Regions from separate parts of the Mesorhizobium sp. M0478 genome, predicted to be linked through region 2. Evidence: riboswitches for the same ligand, from Rfam matches in the RefSeq annotation. Region 2 holds a riboswitch; the other holds the start of a gene.
What was found. Region 2 has a riboswitch for thiamine pyrophosphate ahead of thiB (thiamine ABC transporter substrate binding subunit). Riboswitches for the same ligand answer to the same signal wherever they lie in the genome.

Region 1 (7,625 bases), on a different contig from region 2:
TGGTTCCATGCCAGCGACGCCAGCTTTTCGCCGGCGGCGGGCCCGAGCAACCTTCGCAGCGCCCCGCTATGCGTCTTTGCCAACTGGCCGATGGTCTCGATGCCGATCTCGGCCAGCCGCGCTCTGGTCGCCGGGCCGACGCCCCACATCAGCCCGACCGGCAGATCATGCAGGAAGGCAAGTTCGGTGTCCGGATCGACCACCACCAGGCCGTCGGGCTTGGCCACCTGCGAGGCGATCTTGGCCAGATGCTTGGTGCGCGCCACGCCGATCGAGATCGGCAGGCCGAGCTCTGCCCGGACGCGCCGACGCACCGTGGCGGCGATCTCGGCCGGCGGCCCGAACAGATGCGTGCAGCCGGCGACATCGGCAAAGGCTTCATCGATGGAAATCCGCTCGACCAGCGGCGTGAAATCGTCGAGCACCTTGATGGCGGCGTCGCCCAGCCGCTGATAGTCGGCGAAATGGCCGCCGACGAAGATCAGTCCGGGGCAAAGCTCGCGCGCGCGTCGTCCGGGCATGCCGCCGCGCACGCCGAAAACCCTGGCTTCGTAGGAGGCGGCAAGCACGACGCCGCCGCCGACGGCGATCGGCTTGCCCCTGAGCGCCGGGTCGAGCAGCTGCTCGACCGAGGCGTAGAAGGCGTCGAGATCCGCATGCAGGATGGTGGGCTCCATCCCGACCGTTCCCTTTGCGGCGTTGCAGCATTAGCCGCGTCTGTTGTGAGAGGCGTTTTTGCCGAACAAATAGAGAACAAACAGGGCCTATTGTCAAGCGAAGTGGTTGTCGCCGGCCGGCCCGTTCCAGGTCGGGCTGTCGAGTGCTCCGCCTGGGCATCGGACCTGCGGAACATTGTCTCTCGCCTCAGCGTTCATATCCGCGACGGGACGCTGTTTTTGTGGAGGCCGGTATGGGCCAGTTCGAGATGATCGACCTCGTCAGCGTCGTTGACGCCTGCACGAGCGATCGCGTTGCCGGGCACTGCGTGTCAATGGCCAGGGCGGTGGAGGAGTTGCGAGTGCTGACCGGTGATTTCGTATCGCCGGACGAGACGGTGGCCAACGCGCTGTCGGCAGTGGCGCTGGGGCGCGGCTGCGCGGTGGTGTTCGACGAGCGAGCGGGCGCCGACATCTTGCTGACGCCGTAGCGGGGCGGCGCCGGGTTGTGGCAGCCAGAAAGTCGAACAGCGTGCAAAAAGCTGTGCAGGCATGGCCCATAAGCGGGGCGTGGAAAATTTCTGCGCGTGGGTGTATTCTCCAGGACGCAAGCGGTCGCAGACCGCATAGGGGGAGAAATGACATGCCGAGGGTTTCGGAACTCTTTTTCAAAACTGCCATCTTGTTCCTGATGTTGGGGATTGCGGCCGGCCTGCAGATGGCGATCTCGGGCGACCACGCCGCTTTTCCCGCGCACGCGCATATCAATCTGCTCGGTTGGGTGACGAGCGCCATCTTCGGCGGCTACTACGCGCTCAATCCGCAAAAGGCGGCGCGTCGCATCGCCATGATCCACTACGGGCTCTACACTCTCGGCCTGGTGATCATGCTGCCGGCGCTGTATGTGATGCTGCAGGGAAACCCGGCGCTTGAACCGATCGTCGCCGGCGGCTCGCTCATTATCGCCGCTGCCGTTCTGGTTTTTGCTTTCGTGGTGTTTTCGCCCGAAACGGCGCGCTCGGTGTCCGGCGTGGTTCCGGCCTCTCGCTGACTGTTCGCGCGCGGCGATCAAAGTCCGACCCGCGTTCGCGACCCGCGACACGGGTTGGCCAGGCCGATGGCCGCAGCCGCTGGCTGCGGTGTCTATCGCCGCGTCGGCGTTTAACATACCCGAGTCCCACCACGTATTATTTCGTGACTATTTGGCGCCGGAACCTTCCCAGATATCGCGCGTTGCGGCGACTGTATTCGCGCTGCCTTATATATAGGCAGACTTGAGTACGTCCACAGCATGGGTTGGGGGAGGAGCAGGCCACCATGTCGAAAAGAGAAATCGGAACGTCGGCCTCACTGGGCCGACGCATCGCCGATCTGAAAGCCAGGATGCGAGACGCCAGCGTTACTGAACACGAGATGCAGACCTTCCAGAAGGTCGCAGCCATCATGGGAGGTGTCGAAGGCTCCCTACGCCTCGACGCCGACGACCTGATCGCGGCGTCCTTCGTCACCGAGGCGCTCGGCGATCCCGGGTCGAATTGAAGGTCAGAGCCCGTCGGCACTCAAGTGCCGGCGGTCGATGGCCCGGTTCGCAGCGCCGCGATGCCGGAGCGTGTCTGCACCGCCCGCGGCGGGGATTTCTTGCGCACTTTGAAGATTTCAGGCGAGCGGCCTCGACGGCGCTTGAAATATTGGGCTTCGCGTTCGTGCTTCTCGGCTGCTTCTCGGCTGTCGAAGGTGCCGAGATTGTCGCCGTCCAGCCCTTGACCACAAGGGCTAAGCCAAACCGCCAAGGCGCCTTAAACGAAGGATCCGGCCAGCCGGATCCTTCGAAATATCGCGATGCTCCGGCATCGCCTTCAGCTCATCCTTGGTCCAACTGGTGACGGCGTGGACGTCCCGGGAAACCTCTCGGAAGTCCGCGGTCGCTGCCTTACACGTCGTCGAACGGGCCGCCGCGCCTCGCCAGATCGTGACCAATGGCGGCTTCCTCGGCGTCGTCGGGCAAGGCATCGTCACTGTCCTGGTAGGGGTTGTCGTCATCCTCCTCGGGCAATTCGCCTTCCTTCTCGACACCGGTGGTGTCCGGCAGGCTTTCCTCATCTGCTCCGTCGGGCAGGACCGTTGCGCCACGTAGCGCATCCCAATCCTGCCGGCGCGGCGTCGGCGCTTCCACCTCGTCATTGGCGATCCTGTCGCGGGCATCGTTTTTGCTCGGTGGCGCCTCGACCTCGTCATTGGGTTTTCTGTTTCGTTCTTCCATGATTGCCTCCTCCGGGCGGCTTTGCGTCGAGAAGGTGGAACTCACTTCCGGCTGTCAGGTTCCGGCAACCACTCCATCTCCGTGGAACCAATTGCCGCCAGTCTGCTTTGCCAAGGACTAGTCTGCTTTGCCAAGGAGATGAATCCAGAGGAGCTGGACCATGAAGACTTTCCCCCTCATCCCATGCGTGCTGCTCTTGGCGCTGGCCGACCCGGCGGCTGCGCAGGACAATGGCGACCGGAACGGCCCTGCCGCGCCTTGCCAGGCGCAGCCTCAGGACGATGGTCAGAAGCCGCCGGTCGCCAATGGCGGCGGCGAATCGACCAGCACGCTCGGTCCCTGCGGCGGCGTGCTGCAGCCGCCGCCCAGTGGTGACCAGGGTATGACGCAGCCGCCGCCGGATCAGGGCAAGACGCCGGTGATCAAGCCTGGCGAGGTGCCTGCGCAGCCGCCGGATCAATGACCTTTGCTTGAAACTTCACGGCGTGGCACGAAGGCGGTCGGTTCCGGTCTTGGCCGGGCGACGCGGTCACCGGATCAATGCCGGCGCCGGCCGCAATCGCCACCGGAATTGGAGCCGTGCATCATCCATGTCGAAGGTCTCCTGAGGGATTGTGCTTCAATGCGAATCTTGCGGGTGCGGGTTCTGCTGGCATGACCGGGAAGCCGATCAATTTAGTCTCCGCTTGCGGAACAAGACCGTACCGGCTGCGTTTGCCTCCAGGAGCCCGCCACCTCGATCTGCGCTGTTTTCGCCTCATGCGGGAACACGGCGGAGCTCGCCAACAACGACAGGAGACGAAGATGAAAACCATCCTTATTCCCGCCGTCGCCGGGCTCGCCATGATCGCTGGTATCGGCATTGCCGCCGCCGACGAGGTCATCGTCACGCAGCCGGCACAGCAGCAGGTGATCATCACCCCGGAACAGCGCACGGTCGTGCACCAGTACGTAAAGAAACATCCGCTTGCCTCGGTCAATCTGCTCGGCGTCGAATTGAATGTCGGCACTGCCTTGCCTGACACTGTCGAGCTGCAGGAGGTTCCCGACGTTCAGTACAGATACGCCGTCGTCGACAACCATACCGTGTTGGTCGACCCCAGCACGCGCAGGATTGTCGAGGTGGTCGAGTAACGCTCGACAACCTAACCATTCATCGGTGATACGGCCCTGTCGTTCTTCCCAAAAGGGCGGCAGGGCCGAATGACGAACATGATGAAAGGAGAATTGCCATGTTGCCGCATGTCGAGACCCCGAACTCCGCCAATGTTGCGGCGTGTTGCGACAAGTTGCTGGCCGAGCGCAACACGGCGCTGCTATCGATGAAGGAAGCGATCGCGCTCCTGCGGGAGCGCACCGGCACCGATCGTTCGGATGCCGACCTCGCGGGGCTGATCGTCAAGAAAGCGGCGCTACTCGGCGTTGCGGTGATTTCCGACCCGCGCTGAGATGTCTCGTCACTCAAGACGCCGGCCGAATTTTCGGCTAATGTTTTCGTGGAATCTGGACCAACCGACCGGACCCAACCACGGAGGCTTAAGTGACGGACGACAAACAGGACCGCATTCGCCAGCGCGCGCACGAGATCTGGGAAAAGGCCGGCCGGCCTGAAGGCGCGCATCAGGAACACTGGGAGCAGGCCACGGCTGAAGTCGATGGCGCGGTCGCCAAGCCCAAAAAGGCGGCGAAGAAAGCTGACGCCAAGCCCGCCAAGGCAGCCGCCAAGCCAAAGGCGGCGAAGCCTGCCGCCGCAAAGTCCGGCAAAGCCAAATCGAAATAAGGCCAGAAATAAGGCCAGTCGAAATAAAGCAAGGCCGGAATTCGCTGGCCGGGGCCATCCTTGGCGCCCGCCGTTCAGGCGCGCCCGAGCCTCTCAACCTGACGAATTGCGCCTGCGACGGGCAGCGCAATTCCTTGTGTTTGGCGACAGGCGCCCTCATGCCTCCCAGGCATAACTCGACAGCGCAAAGCGAATGCCGGCAGCTGTCATGGCCAGTTCGCATTCGGTGATCTGGCGCAGGTGGCGCAGATAGCGCGTCACGGTCTGTGGCAGCCAGCCGGCGCAGGCCTCGACATAGGCGCGGCTGTGAACAAGGGTGCCGGTCGACAGCCTCTCGTCCTTCTCGGCAACGACTTTCAGATATTGGCGGATGAAGCGGATGTCGTCGGCGATGTCTTGGCTGGCCATTCGCCAGGCCCCGGCGAGGCGTTCGCACTGATCGAATGACAAGGGCAACAAAGGGGGCGGCAATAAAGGCGGCGGCAACAAAGGCGGCGGCAACGACGGGGGGGACAGCAAAGGCCGAGAGAGATCGGCGAAGGCAACATGGTTCGCTGTGCTCAAGGACATTCCTCTCTGCGAAAAGAGATATCGTACTTTATGTACGAATAAGCGTCAAGCCAATTTCGTACGGTTGGGACGATGGAAATGAATATAGCAGCGGTCGCTTCAGCTAATCCCGCATCGTGAATCCTTCAGGAGTCGCACCAATTTCGCGGAGGGATTTCCCCAGGATGGTGTGACTGTTTTCCCTCGTGGCGGCGTCGAACAGGTTCAAGCCGCCCCGGATCGTCTCGCGCCAGTTTTCGCCCTTGTCCCACGCTTCCATGAAGGCGAAGGCAAGGTCGTCCTGGCGACGCGTGGCTTCGAGCGCTTGGGTCAGCAGGCGCGCTTGATGGAGATCCTTCTCCCGCTTGGCGCCAGCGCTCGGCCCGCGTCGCGAGGCGACGATCAGCTTGTGGATGGCGTAGCGCTGGGGCGAGGGGACCAGCACAGGCAAGCCCGAGCGATGCAGGAGCACAGTCCGGATGGGGTCGCGGATAAGGAAATCCAGAAACCGTAAGGGCTGCGCGGAGTCTCTGCCGTTTTCTTATAATTACGTTTATCAGCTTGAATTTCAACGCAGTTATAAGAAGTTCGTGGAAACCTTATAACGCAACGAGTCGTCTGTTAACGCCCGGGCGCCCGGCACGTCTGGCCCAAAACACTTTCCCGCAGTGCCTCAACAAACGGCTTCCCCAATGCCGCGAACGGTGCTTTAACCCGCTCATCCACAGGGGTGCTCCGTATGGTCGGGGCTGAGATGAGGGCGGCAAGCCTTCGGACCCTAAAGCTGATCTGGATAATACCAGCGGAGCGAGGCGGGCGATGTTTTCAGGCGCACAGATTTCCCTTTATCCCATGACCGACGATTTCGTCGGCGTCATCCTCGGCGCGCTCGATCCCTGGCGCGATCGGCTGCGGATCGAAACCGATGACATCTCGACCCTTACGGTCGGGCCGCCCGAGGTGCTGTTTCCCGCAATGCGCGACCTGTTCGTGGCGGCGGCCAAAAGCGGCAAGCACTGCGTGCTTTCGGCGGCGGTCTCGCGCGGCTGTCCGGGTGAGCCCGACGATCCGATCTGCCGCTCCGACGAGACCGGCGGCCCCGCCATTCCGCTGGACGAGCGCAAGATCGCCGCGATCCGCGCTGTCCAGGCCACGCCGTCGACCGGCCAGCAGGTGGCGGCGCAGTTCTCGCTCTACGTTATGGGCACGGGCGACCATATGGACGAGATCTACGGCTGCATCGATTTCCTGAAACAGTCCGGCGTCTTTGAGCGCTCAAAGAACTTCTGCACCAAATTGCGTGGCGATGCCGGTGCGGTGTTTGCCACGCTCAACGAGGCCTTCTGCCGCTTCGGCCCCGGCGCCGGCCACGTCACCCTCGACATCACGATCTCGGCGAACAGCCCGAGCGCCGTCTGAGCCGCGGCTCAAGCGTCGTTCCTTGAGGATATTGCCGTGGCTGGTTTATCTGACCCATTGCGTGGAGGAGATGCCTCTGACCCCTCAGCACAAAGAGGAGGGGAGCCATTGGCGATTGGCGAAGACCGCGATGCCCACGAATCTCCCCCCTCGAGCGGGAGATGGCTGGCAGGCCAGAGGGGGTCCCAGCGCGTGGAGCGCCGACGTCCTTTTCGCATCGGCAAGGCGTGGGCGCTCTATGCTAGACGACCCCCTCTGTCGCCTTCGGCGACATCTCCCCCTCGAGGGGGGAGATTAGCCGCCGGCATCGCCAAGACCATCCCCGCCGCCTTCGCCTTCGCCCTGCTCCTCGCGGCCTGGGAGCTCTACGCCCGCTACGGCGGTGTCGCCCCCACCGTGCTGCCGGCGCCGTCGCGCGTGCTGCAGCAGGCCTGGGAGCATCGCGCCGCCCTGGCCGACAACACGCTGCCTACCATCCGCGCCACATCAGCCGGCTTCGCCTGCTCGTTGGTCGCTGCCTTCGTGCTTTCGGCGCTGGTCGATTTCCTGGCCCCGCTGCGCCGCACGCTGTTTCCGCTGCTGATCGTCAGCCAGACCTTGCCGCTGGTCGCGATCGCGCCGCTCATCGTGCTGTGGTTCGGCTTCGGGCTGATGCCAAAAATCCTGCTTGTGGCGCTCGTCACCTTCTTCCCGATGATGGTCGCGCTGGTCGAAGGTTTTGCTGCGACCAGCAAGGAGATTTCGCAGATGCTCGCCGCCATGGGGGCAGGGCGCTGGCGTATCTTCTGGCTGGCGCGCCTGCCTTCGGCGCTGCCCTATTTCTTCGCCGGGCTGCGCATCTCCATCACCTACGCCGTGGTCGGCGCGATCTTCGCCGAATATGCGGGGGCGGCGAAGGGGCTGGGCATCTACATGCTGAATGCCAAGAACAACTTTCGGCCCGATCTGGTGCTCGCCGCGG
Region 2 (7,625 bases):
CGCGCCCGTCTTGCCAATGGCGCCGAGCCGATCTCTAACGCCACGCTCTACCGCGAAGTCTCGGTAGCCCTCGGCGTCTCCGAGGCCGATGTCGAGAAGATGGATTCCAGGCTTTCAGCACCTGACTCTTCGCTCAACGCACCGCTCGCCGACGAAGCCGGCACCACCGAGCGGATGGACTTCCTGATTTCGGACGATCCATTGCCTGACGAGGTCGCCGGCGACACTATCGACGTTGAACGGCGCCTGATGTGGCTTAAGACGGCGCTCCGCGCGCTCAATGCCCGCGAACTCAGGATCATCGAGGAGCGCCGGCTGACCGACGAAGGTGCGACGCTTGAGGCGCTCGGCGAGACGCTCGGCATTTCCAAGGAGCGTGTCCGCCAGATCGAGGCCCGCGCCATGGAAAAGCTCAAGCTCGCGCTGGTGAAGCAGAATCCGGAGTTCATGGCGGCCTGAGATTGCCAGGAACAGGGGTACCGCCCCTGAGTTATCTCAGAAAAAAGCATGCGAAGGCTGGGGTTTCTGACGAAGACCGGCGCTATCTGTCCGTGACGATCTTGACCTTGTCGCCGGCCGAAACCGAGGCGCCCGGCGACATCGCGTTGAGCACGCGGAACAGATCGAGCTTGCGGTCGACGCCGACCATCTGCGCCGAAAGTGTGCCCATCGTCTGCCCGGCCTGTACCGTGACGACGCGGATATGCAGCGGCTTCAGTGCCGCTTTCTCGGCGGGGCTGAGCACGCGGAACGAACCGCTGACCGAGCGTGCCACCGGATCGAGTGTCGTGCTGGCAGAGGGGGCCGCTGTCAAAAGCCGGTAGACCTGACCGCCGGCGCGGATCACCGCAATGTCGAACTGCCAGCCATCGGCGCCGGCGTGCGCGGTCGCCGCCTGGTTGCCGTCGATCGTCTCCTGGCGCACACTGGTCTCGTCGAGACCGGCCACCCAGCCGCTTCTGATGTAGTCGGTCAGCGCACGATCCTTGTCGATCGACACACCGTCGAAGCGGATCGCCATGTCGCCGGGACCGGTCGCCGTCACTGCCGCCGCCGAATTGTCGATGATGAAGCCGTCGGGCACCGTGAACGATACGCCGAGGCCCGGATGCAGGAAGGTCTGGCCGCGCACATAGCCCTCTTCCGGCGTGTCGCCATAGAGCAGGCCGTCTATCCCGGCCAGGAAGGAATCGCGGTCGCGGGTGCCGATGCCCGGCGCGCCGAACTGACGGGCGTGGCGCTGCGCCAGATCAATTCGCTGCGGCGTGTTGGGGTGCGTGGCCAGGAAGTCGAGGCTGGCGTCGGTGGCGCCGCTGATCGAGCGGAAATCGGTATAGGCCGACATCGACTGCAGGAAACGCCCGGCGGCATAGGGATCGTAACCGGCCTCGCCGATCGACTTGATGCCGATGGCGTCTGCCTCCAGCTCCTGGTTGCGCGAGAACTGCGCCAGCCTCAGCTTGCCGCGGATCAATGCCTGCTTGGCGGTCGGGCTGTCGCCCAGCACATCGGAGACCACCTTGGTCGCCAGGCCTTCCTCGGCCTCGAGCTGCTGGCGCTGCAAGCCGTGATTGGCGGTGACGTGGCCCATCTCATGCGCGATGACGGCGGCGAGTTCAGCCGAATCATTGGCCAGTGCCAGCAGGCCGCGGGTGACGTAGAGATAGCCACCCGGCAGCGCGAAAGCGTTGACGTTGGGCGAATTGAGGATGGTGATGCGATAGGTCTGGGTCGGATTGGCCGACACCACGGTCAGGCTGCCGACAACCTTGGCCACCATGCGCTCGAGCTTGGGATCGGAATATTCGCCGCCATAGGTGGCAAGGATGCGCGGATGTTGCGCCTTCGCCAGTTCGGCAAGCTTGCTGTTGGCGGCGACATTGTCGACCGTGATCGGCTTGTCGGAAGGCTGGAAGCCGGATTCCTGCACTTCGGGAGGCGTGAACATCTGGCAGCTGGCCAGCGCCACGGCAAGGCCGGCCAGCGCGAGGAAGCGCACCAGCGGTCTGCGTTTCAAAGTGTCAGTGCCGGTCGGCAGCACGGCGTTCCTTCAGCTCTCGGCGCATGATTTGGACCGGGGTCCGCGCCAGCGAAAAATCGGTTTTCGTTGGCAATCCTGCACACATCAAAAAACCTACAGCGTTTACGCATCCGGCCGGATGCGGCGCTGTAGGGGGCAAATCACGGCTCGTGCCGGACCAGTACTAAGCGGACCTAGCCACATCGACTGGACCATGGCAAGCAAGCGCCACATCACCTGTAGCCGGTTTGGTCGTAAATTATGTCCGCTTCCGGGCAATATCGCGTGATCAGCCCGAACTTGCGCCGATATAGCGCCGAAACGCTTCAGGGCCAGTGCCGTCGAAAAAATCGGCGGCAGGTCCCGTCGCGGCAACCCTGCCATTGTCCAGAAAAACCATCTGCTCGCCGATACGGCGAGCGTCTTCCGGCTGATGCGTGACGAACAGCACCGTCATCGCCCGCTCGGCATGAACGCCGGCCACCAGGTCGAGCATGTCGTCGCGCAGTGCTGGCCCGAGCGAAGCGAACGGCTCGTCGAGCAGCAGCACTGGCCGGTCGCGCACCAGAACGCGGGCGAGCGCCACGCGCTGCCTTTCGCCGCCGGAGAGTTCGCGCGGCAGGCGCATTTCCTTGCCGGCCAGGCCGACGCGGTCAAGCGCCTCGGCGATCGCGGCGCGATCGGCGTCGGTCAGGTTGAGCGATGGCGAGCGGCCGAGCCCGACATTCTTCTCCACCGAGAGATGAGCAAACAGATTGTTTTCCTGGAACACCATCGACACCGGCCGCGCCGAAGGCGGCTTGGCGCCGACATCGGCGGCGCCGATCAGCACACGACCGGACTCCGGCGTCTCGAAACCAGCCACCAGATCGAGCAAGGTCGATTTGCCCGAACCACTTGCCCCCATGATGGCGGTGATCTTAGATGTATCGAATTCGACATCGAACAGGAATGACGTTTCGCCATAGCTGAACGAGACCTCGTCCAGCCGGACAGTCGTGCCTTTCTCCACAGCGGACGTCACGATCTCTCTCCCCGTCCCAGCCAGTCTGCCGCGACCACCAATGCAAGGCAGACCGCCCCGAGCAGCAAAGCCAGCCCGGCAGCATCGGCCGTGCGATAGCTGCCCATGCGCGCCAGCAGGAGATAGGGCAAGGTCTGCACCGAATCGCTGCCGAACAGCGCGATGACGCCGAGATCGCCGAGCGACAGCGCCATGGCGAAGGCAAAGCCGGTGGCCAGCGGCCGCCGGAGCGATGGCCAGTCGACCAGAAGCAGCCGGTTCCAGCCCGCAATGCCGAGCTGCGCGCACAGCTTTTCGTGGCGCTCGCTCGCCGCATCATAGGCCGGGCGCATCGCGCGGATGGCAAAGGGCATCGCCATCACCGCATTGACGGTGACGACCATGACCGGCGCGATGGCAAAGACATCGCTGACCGTGCGCAGCAGGAGAAACCAGCCGGCGCCGATGACAATGGGCGGCACGACGAGGACGAAGCCGGCGCCGGTGTCGGTGGCATGTTCGAGCAATGAACGGGCACTGGACCGGCGGCGCAGCGACAATGCCCGACGCGCCATGATCAGCGACAGCGACAGCGCCACCGAAAGTAGCGCCGCCGAGAAGGCGAGACCGGCGCTGGTCAGCGTCGCCTGACGCACGGCACTCTCGCCCGCCAACCGGCCGAGATCGGCGTCGAGGCCGGACGCGACGGTGGCCGCCATTGGTCCGGCGACGAACAGCAAGGCGAGCACGATCAGGACGGCGTTGAACGCTGTTTCTGCTTTGCCGGCCAAGTGATAGCGGCGCGGCGCGACAGGCAAATTGGCGTCGCCGGTCACATTGGCGCCGAGCCGCGTCAGCGCCAGCATGACGGCAAAAGTCAGCGCGATCTGCAGCACCGTCAGCGTCACCGCTCGCGCCGGATCGAAGTCGAAACGCAGCGCCTGATAGATGGCGACTTCCAACGTCGTCGCCGCCGGCCCGCCGCCGAGGATCAGCACGATGGTGAAGGAGGTGATGCAAAGCATGAAGACAAGCCCGGCGACGCCCGGCAGCGCGGCGCGCAGCACCGGCCACTCGATCAGCCGGAAGGCTGGCCTCGCCCCCATGCCGAGCTGGCTCGCCAGCCGCCATTGATCGGCCGGCACCGTTCCCAGCGCTTCGAGGAAGAGCCGGGTGGCCAGCGGCAGGTTGAAGAAGACGTGGGCGACGAGGATGCCCGACAGCCCATAGATGTCGGGCCAGCTCTGGCCACCGATCGCGGCGAAATAACCGGCGCGGCCATAGAGCGCCAGTATGCCCAGCGCTCCGACAATTGCCGGCAAGGCAAGGGGCACAGTGAACAGCTGCAGGATGAAGCCGCGTCCGAAGAAGCGCGGATGCCGCGACAGCGACCGGGCGACGAAGAGCGCCGGTACGGCGGAAAGCAGAGTCGAGAGCGCAGCCTGCCAGAGCGTGAAGCGGACAACGCGCAGGAGATAGAGGTCAAAGGCGGACGCGGCGCCGGAAAGGTCGTGCGCGCCTTCGCGGATAAGGCCGGCGAAGGCGCCACCGATCAGCAGCGCGATTGCCGCAAGCGCGACAATGCCGGCCGTGATGCGGGGGTCAGAGCGTTGCACTCTTTACCGGGCGTCGCGTTCCTTCGCGCCCCCCTCTGTCCTGCCGGACATCTCCCCCACGAGGGGGGAGATTGGCGGTTTTAGCGCTCCGCTCATTCCTGCAGCTTCGGAGATTGGCGAAAGTCAACGTAAAGGCCAATCTCCCCCCTCGTGGGGGAGATGTCCGGCAGGACAGAGGGGGGCGCCGTAGAGCACTCATCTTTTGACTATACAGCCAAATCTACTTGCTCATCACCGCCAGCCATTCATCCACCCAGGCCTTGCGATTTGCCGCGACCTCTTCCGGGCTGAACAGCAAGGTCTTCGCCGGCTTGACCAGCCTATCAAAAGCCGGATTGAGCGGCTTGTCGGTTTTCCCGGCCGGGAACATCCAGTTGGTCTCCGGAATGACATCCTGGAATTTCGGCCCGGTCATGAAGGCCAGGAACTTCGCCGCCAGCGGGTTCTTCGCGCCCGTGGTGGTGATGCCCGCGACCTCGACCTGCAGATACTCGCCCTCCTCGAACGAGGCGGCCTGGTAGCGCCCGGTGTTCTCGGCCACCATGTGGTAGGCCGGCGACGTCGTATAGGAAAGCACCATCGGCGCCTCGCCCTTGGTGAACAGGCCGTAGGCCTCGCTCCAGCCCGGCGTCACCGTCAGCACTTTGCCCCTGAGTTTCGCCCAGGCTTCCGGCGCCTTGTCGCCATAGACCGACTTGACCCACAGCAGCAGGCCGAGGCCCGGCGTCGACGTCCTCGGATCCTGGATGACGATCTTGTCGGCGGCATCGCCCTCGACCAGTTCCTTCAGGCTCTTCGGCGGGCTCTTCAGCTTTTCGGTGTCGTAGACGACGGCGAAATAACCATAATCATAGGGCACAAAAGTGTCGTCGCTCCAGCCGCCCGGCACGTTGTTTTCAGCCACCGCGCCATGTCGGACAAACAGGCCGGAAGCCTTGGCTTCCGCGGTGAGGTTGGTGTCGAGGCCAAGCACGATATCTGCCTTGGTCGAGGCACCTTCGAGCTTGACGCGGTTGAGCAGCGCGACGCCGTCGGCCGCCGAGACGAAGTCGACGCTGCAGCCGCACTCGGCTTCGAATTCCTTCTTCACCTGGGGTCCCGGACCCCAGTCGGCAGTGAAACTCTCATAGGTATAGATCGTGAGTTTTTCCTGCGCTGACGCAGGGCTTGCCAGTAGCGAAACAGCAAGCCCCAGCGCTGGGACAAGACGGGACAAAAACATGCGCATCGGCGCCTCCTTCATTCGTGTTGAAAGGAATTGAGGCGTCGGGCTGTCCGAAGCGTCTAATCCCTCCGCCGGTACAAACCGGATCAGGTTCAGCGGGTTGGCGAGACTGCCTCTCAGCCGGCCCGCGAAGATCGCGTCCGGCACCCCGTTAGAGCGTTTCGACACATAGGCTCGGCCAAGGTGCCACGCAAGCGGAAGTTTGCCCGAGCATGATCCCGGAAAGTGGAATCCGTTTCCGGAAAAAGATCATGCTCCAACAAAGAGTGACGGTGCCGCTCGGCCTTCCGTTTCGTCGGCGGGGCTGGTAAGGGCCAGCGGATATGAGCACATTCACCATCCTGCTTGGCGGCGATCTCGTCCGCACGCCGCGGCTCGACCGCCAGGTCGCGGGCACGCGCGTCATCGCCGCCGACGCCGGCATCGGTCATGCCCGCCTGATCGGCCTGATGCCGGAGCTGTGGGTCGGCGATTTCGATTCCGTGCCGGCGGACCTGCCTGCCGATCTCGCCGCCGTGCCGCGGGAGGTGTTTCCTCCCGAAAAGGACAAGACCGATGGCGAGCTGGCGATCGCGGCGGCATTGGAACGCGGCGCCACCAGCCTGGTGCTGGCCGGCGCTTTCGGCGGCAAGCGCGCCGACCACGCCTTCCTGCATCTGGCGCTCAGCCTTCAACTGGCAGAGACAGGCACAAAAGTGCTGTTGACCAGCGGAGCGCAGGAAGGCGCCCCTTTGCTGCCCGGCAAGGCCGGCTTCGACTATGCCGACGGAACGCTGTTTTCGGTGCTCGGCTTTTCCGATCTTTCGGGCCTCACCGTGTCCGGCGCGAAGTGGCCGCTCGACCATGTCGAGGTCGTGTTCGGCTCGTCGCTGACCATCTCGAACGAGGTCAAGTCCAACAAGACCGGGGGCGGCCTCGAAATTGAGCTCGGCCATGGCCGCGCGCTGCTGCTCGCCCACCCCTACCCCTTGCCTGAAAGCTGACATGGCCCCGCCCCTTCTCAACCTCGACGGCATAAGACTGACCTTTGGCGGCACGCCGCTGCTCGATGGCGCCGAACTGACGGCGTCCGCCGGTGACAAGATCGCGCTCGTCGGCCGCAACGGCTCCGGCAAGTCGACGCTCCTGAAGATTGCCGCCGGTCTGATCGAGCCGCAAGACGGCGAGGTCTTCCGCCAGCCTTCGGCAACGGTGCGCTATCTCCCGCAAATGCCCGACATGGACGGCTTTGCCAATGTGCGTGCCTATGTCGAGGCCGGGCTTGGGCCTGCCGACGATCCCTACCGCGCCACATATCTGATGGAGCATCTCGGCCTCGCCGGCACGGAGAACCCCAACGATCTCTCCGGTGGCGAGGCGCGCCGCGCAGCACTTGCCCGCGTCATGGCGCCCGAACCCGATATTCTGCTGCTTGACGAGCCGACCAACCATCTCGATTTGTCGGTCATCGAATGGCTGGAAGAGGAGCTCGTCCGGACGTCTTCGGCGCTGATCGTCATCTCGCACGACCGACGCTTCCTCGAACGCGTCTCGCGCGCCACCGTCTGGCTCGACCGTGGCCAGACCCGCCGCCTCGACAAGGGCTTTGGCCATTTCGAGGAATGGCGCGACCTTGTGCTGGAAGAGGAAGAGCGCGAACAGCACAAGCTCGGCCGCCAGATCGTGCGCGAGGAGCATTGGCTGCGCTATGGCGTGACGGCTCGCCGCAAACGCAACATGCGCCGCCTGGGCGAACTGCAGACCATGCGCCAGCGTTTTCGC

Region 1: linked by a shared signal. The riboswitch ahead of NKI64_RS15345 (YkoF family thiamine/hydroxymethylpyrimidine-binding protein) and the one ahead of thiB (thiamine ABC transporter substrate binding subunit) in region 2 are both predicted to bind thiamine pyrophosphate.

Annotation. Positions count from the first base shown of each region.
Region 1 is NZ_JAMYRH010000005.1:333,994-341,618, forward strand. Features, by position in the region: partial or broken gene NKI64_RS15285 (Y-family DNA polymerase) at 1-677, opposite strand, end outside; gene NKI64_RS15290 (hypothetical protein) at 911-1,147, shown strand; gene NKI64_RS15295 (heme-copper oxidase family protein) at 1,300-1,707, shown strand; gene NKI64_RS15300 (hypothetical protein) at 1,974-2,195, shown strand; gene NKI64_RS15305 (hypothetical protein) at 2,216-2,446, opposite strand; gene NKI64_RS15310 (hypothetical protein) at 2,587-2,916, opposite strand; gene NKI64_RS15315 (hypothetical protein) at 3,077-3,379, shown strand; gene NKI64_RS15320 (DUF1236 domain-containing protein) at 3,721-4,050, shown strand; gene NKI64_RS15325 (hypothetical protein) at 4,149-4,364, shown strand; gene NKI64_RS15330 (DUF2934 domain-containing protein) at 4,457-4,696, shown strand; gene NKI64_RS15335 (hypothetical protein) at 4,853-5,104, opposite strand; partial or broken gene NKI64_RS15340 (GSU2403 family nucleotidyltransferase fold protein) at 5,370-5,759, opposite strand; TPP riboswitch at 5,962-6,074, shown strand; gene NKI64_RS15345 (YkoF family thiamine/hydroxymethylpyrimidine-binding protein) at 6,065-6,664, shown strand; gene NKI64_RS15350 (ABC transporter permease) at 6,920-7,625, shown strand, end outside.
Region 2 is NZ_JAMYRH010000001.1:503,175-510,799, forward strand. Features, by position in the region: gene NKI64_RS02465 (RNA polymerase factor sigma-32) at 1-459, shown strand, start outside; gene NKI64_RS02470 (M48 family metalloprotease) at 542-1,948, opposite strand; gene thiQ (thiamine ABC transporter ATP-binding protein) at 2,310-3,044, opposite strand; gene thiP (thiamine/thiamine pyrophosphate ABC transporter permease) at 3,041-4,639, opposite strand; gene thiB (thiamine ABC transporter substrate binding subunit) at 4,860-5,867, opposite strand; TPP riboswitch at 5,911-6,025, opposite strand; gene NKI64_RS02490 (thiamine diphosphokinase) at 6,188-6,847, shown strand; gene NKI64_RS02495 (ABC-F family ATP-binding cassette domain-containing protein) at 6,849-7,625, shown strand, end outside.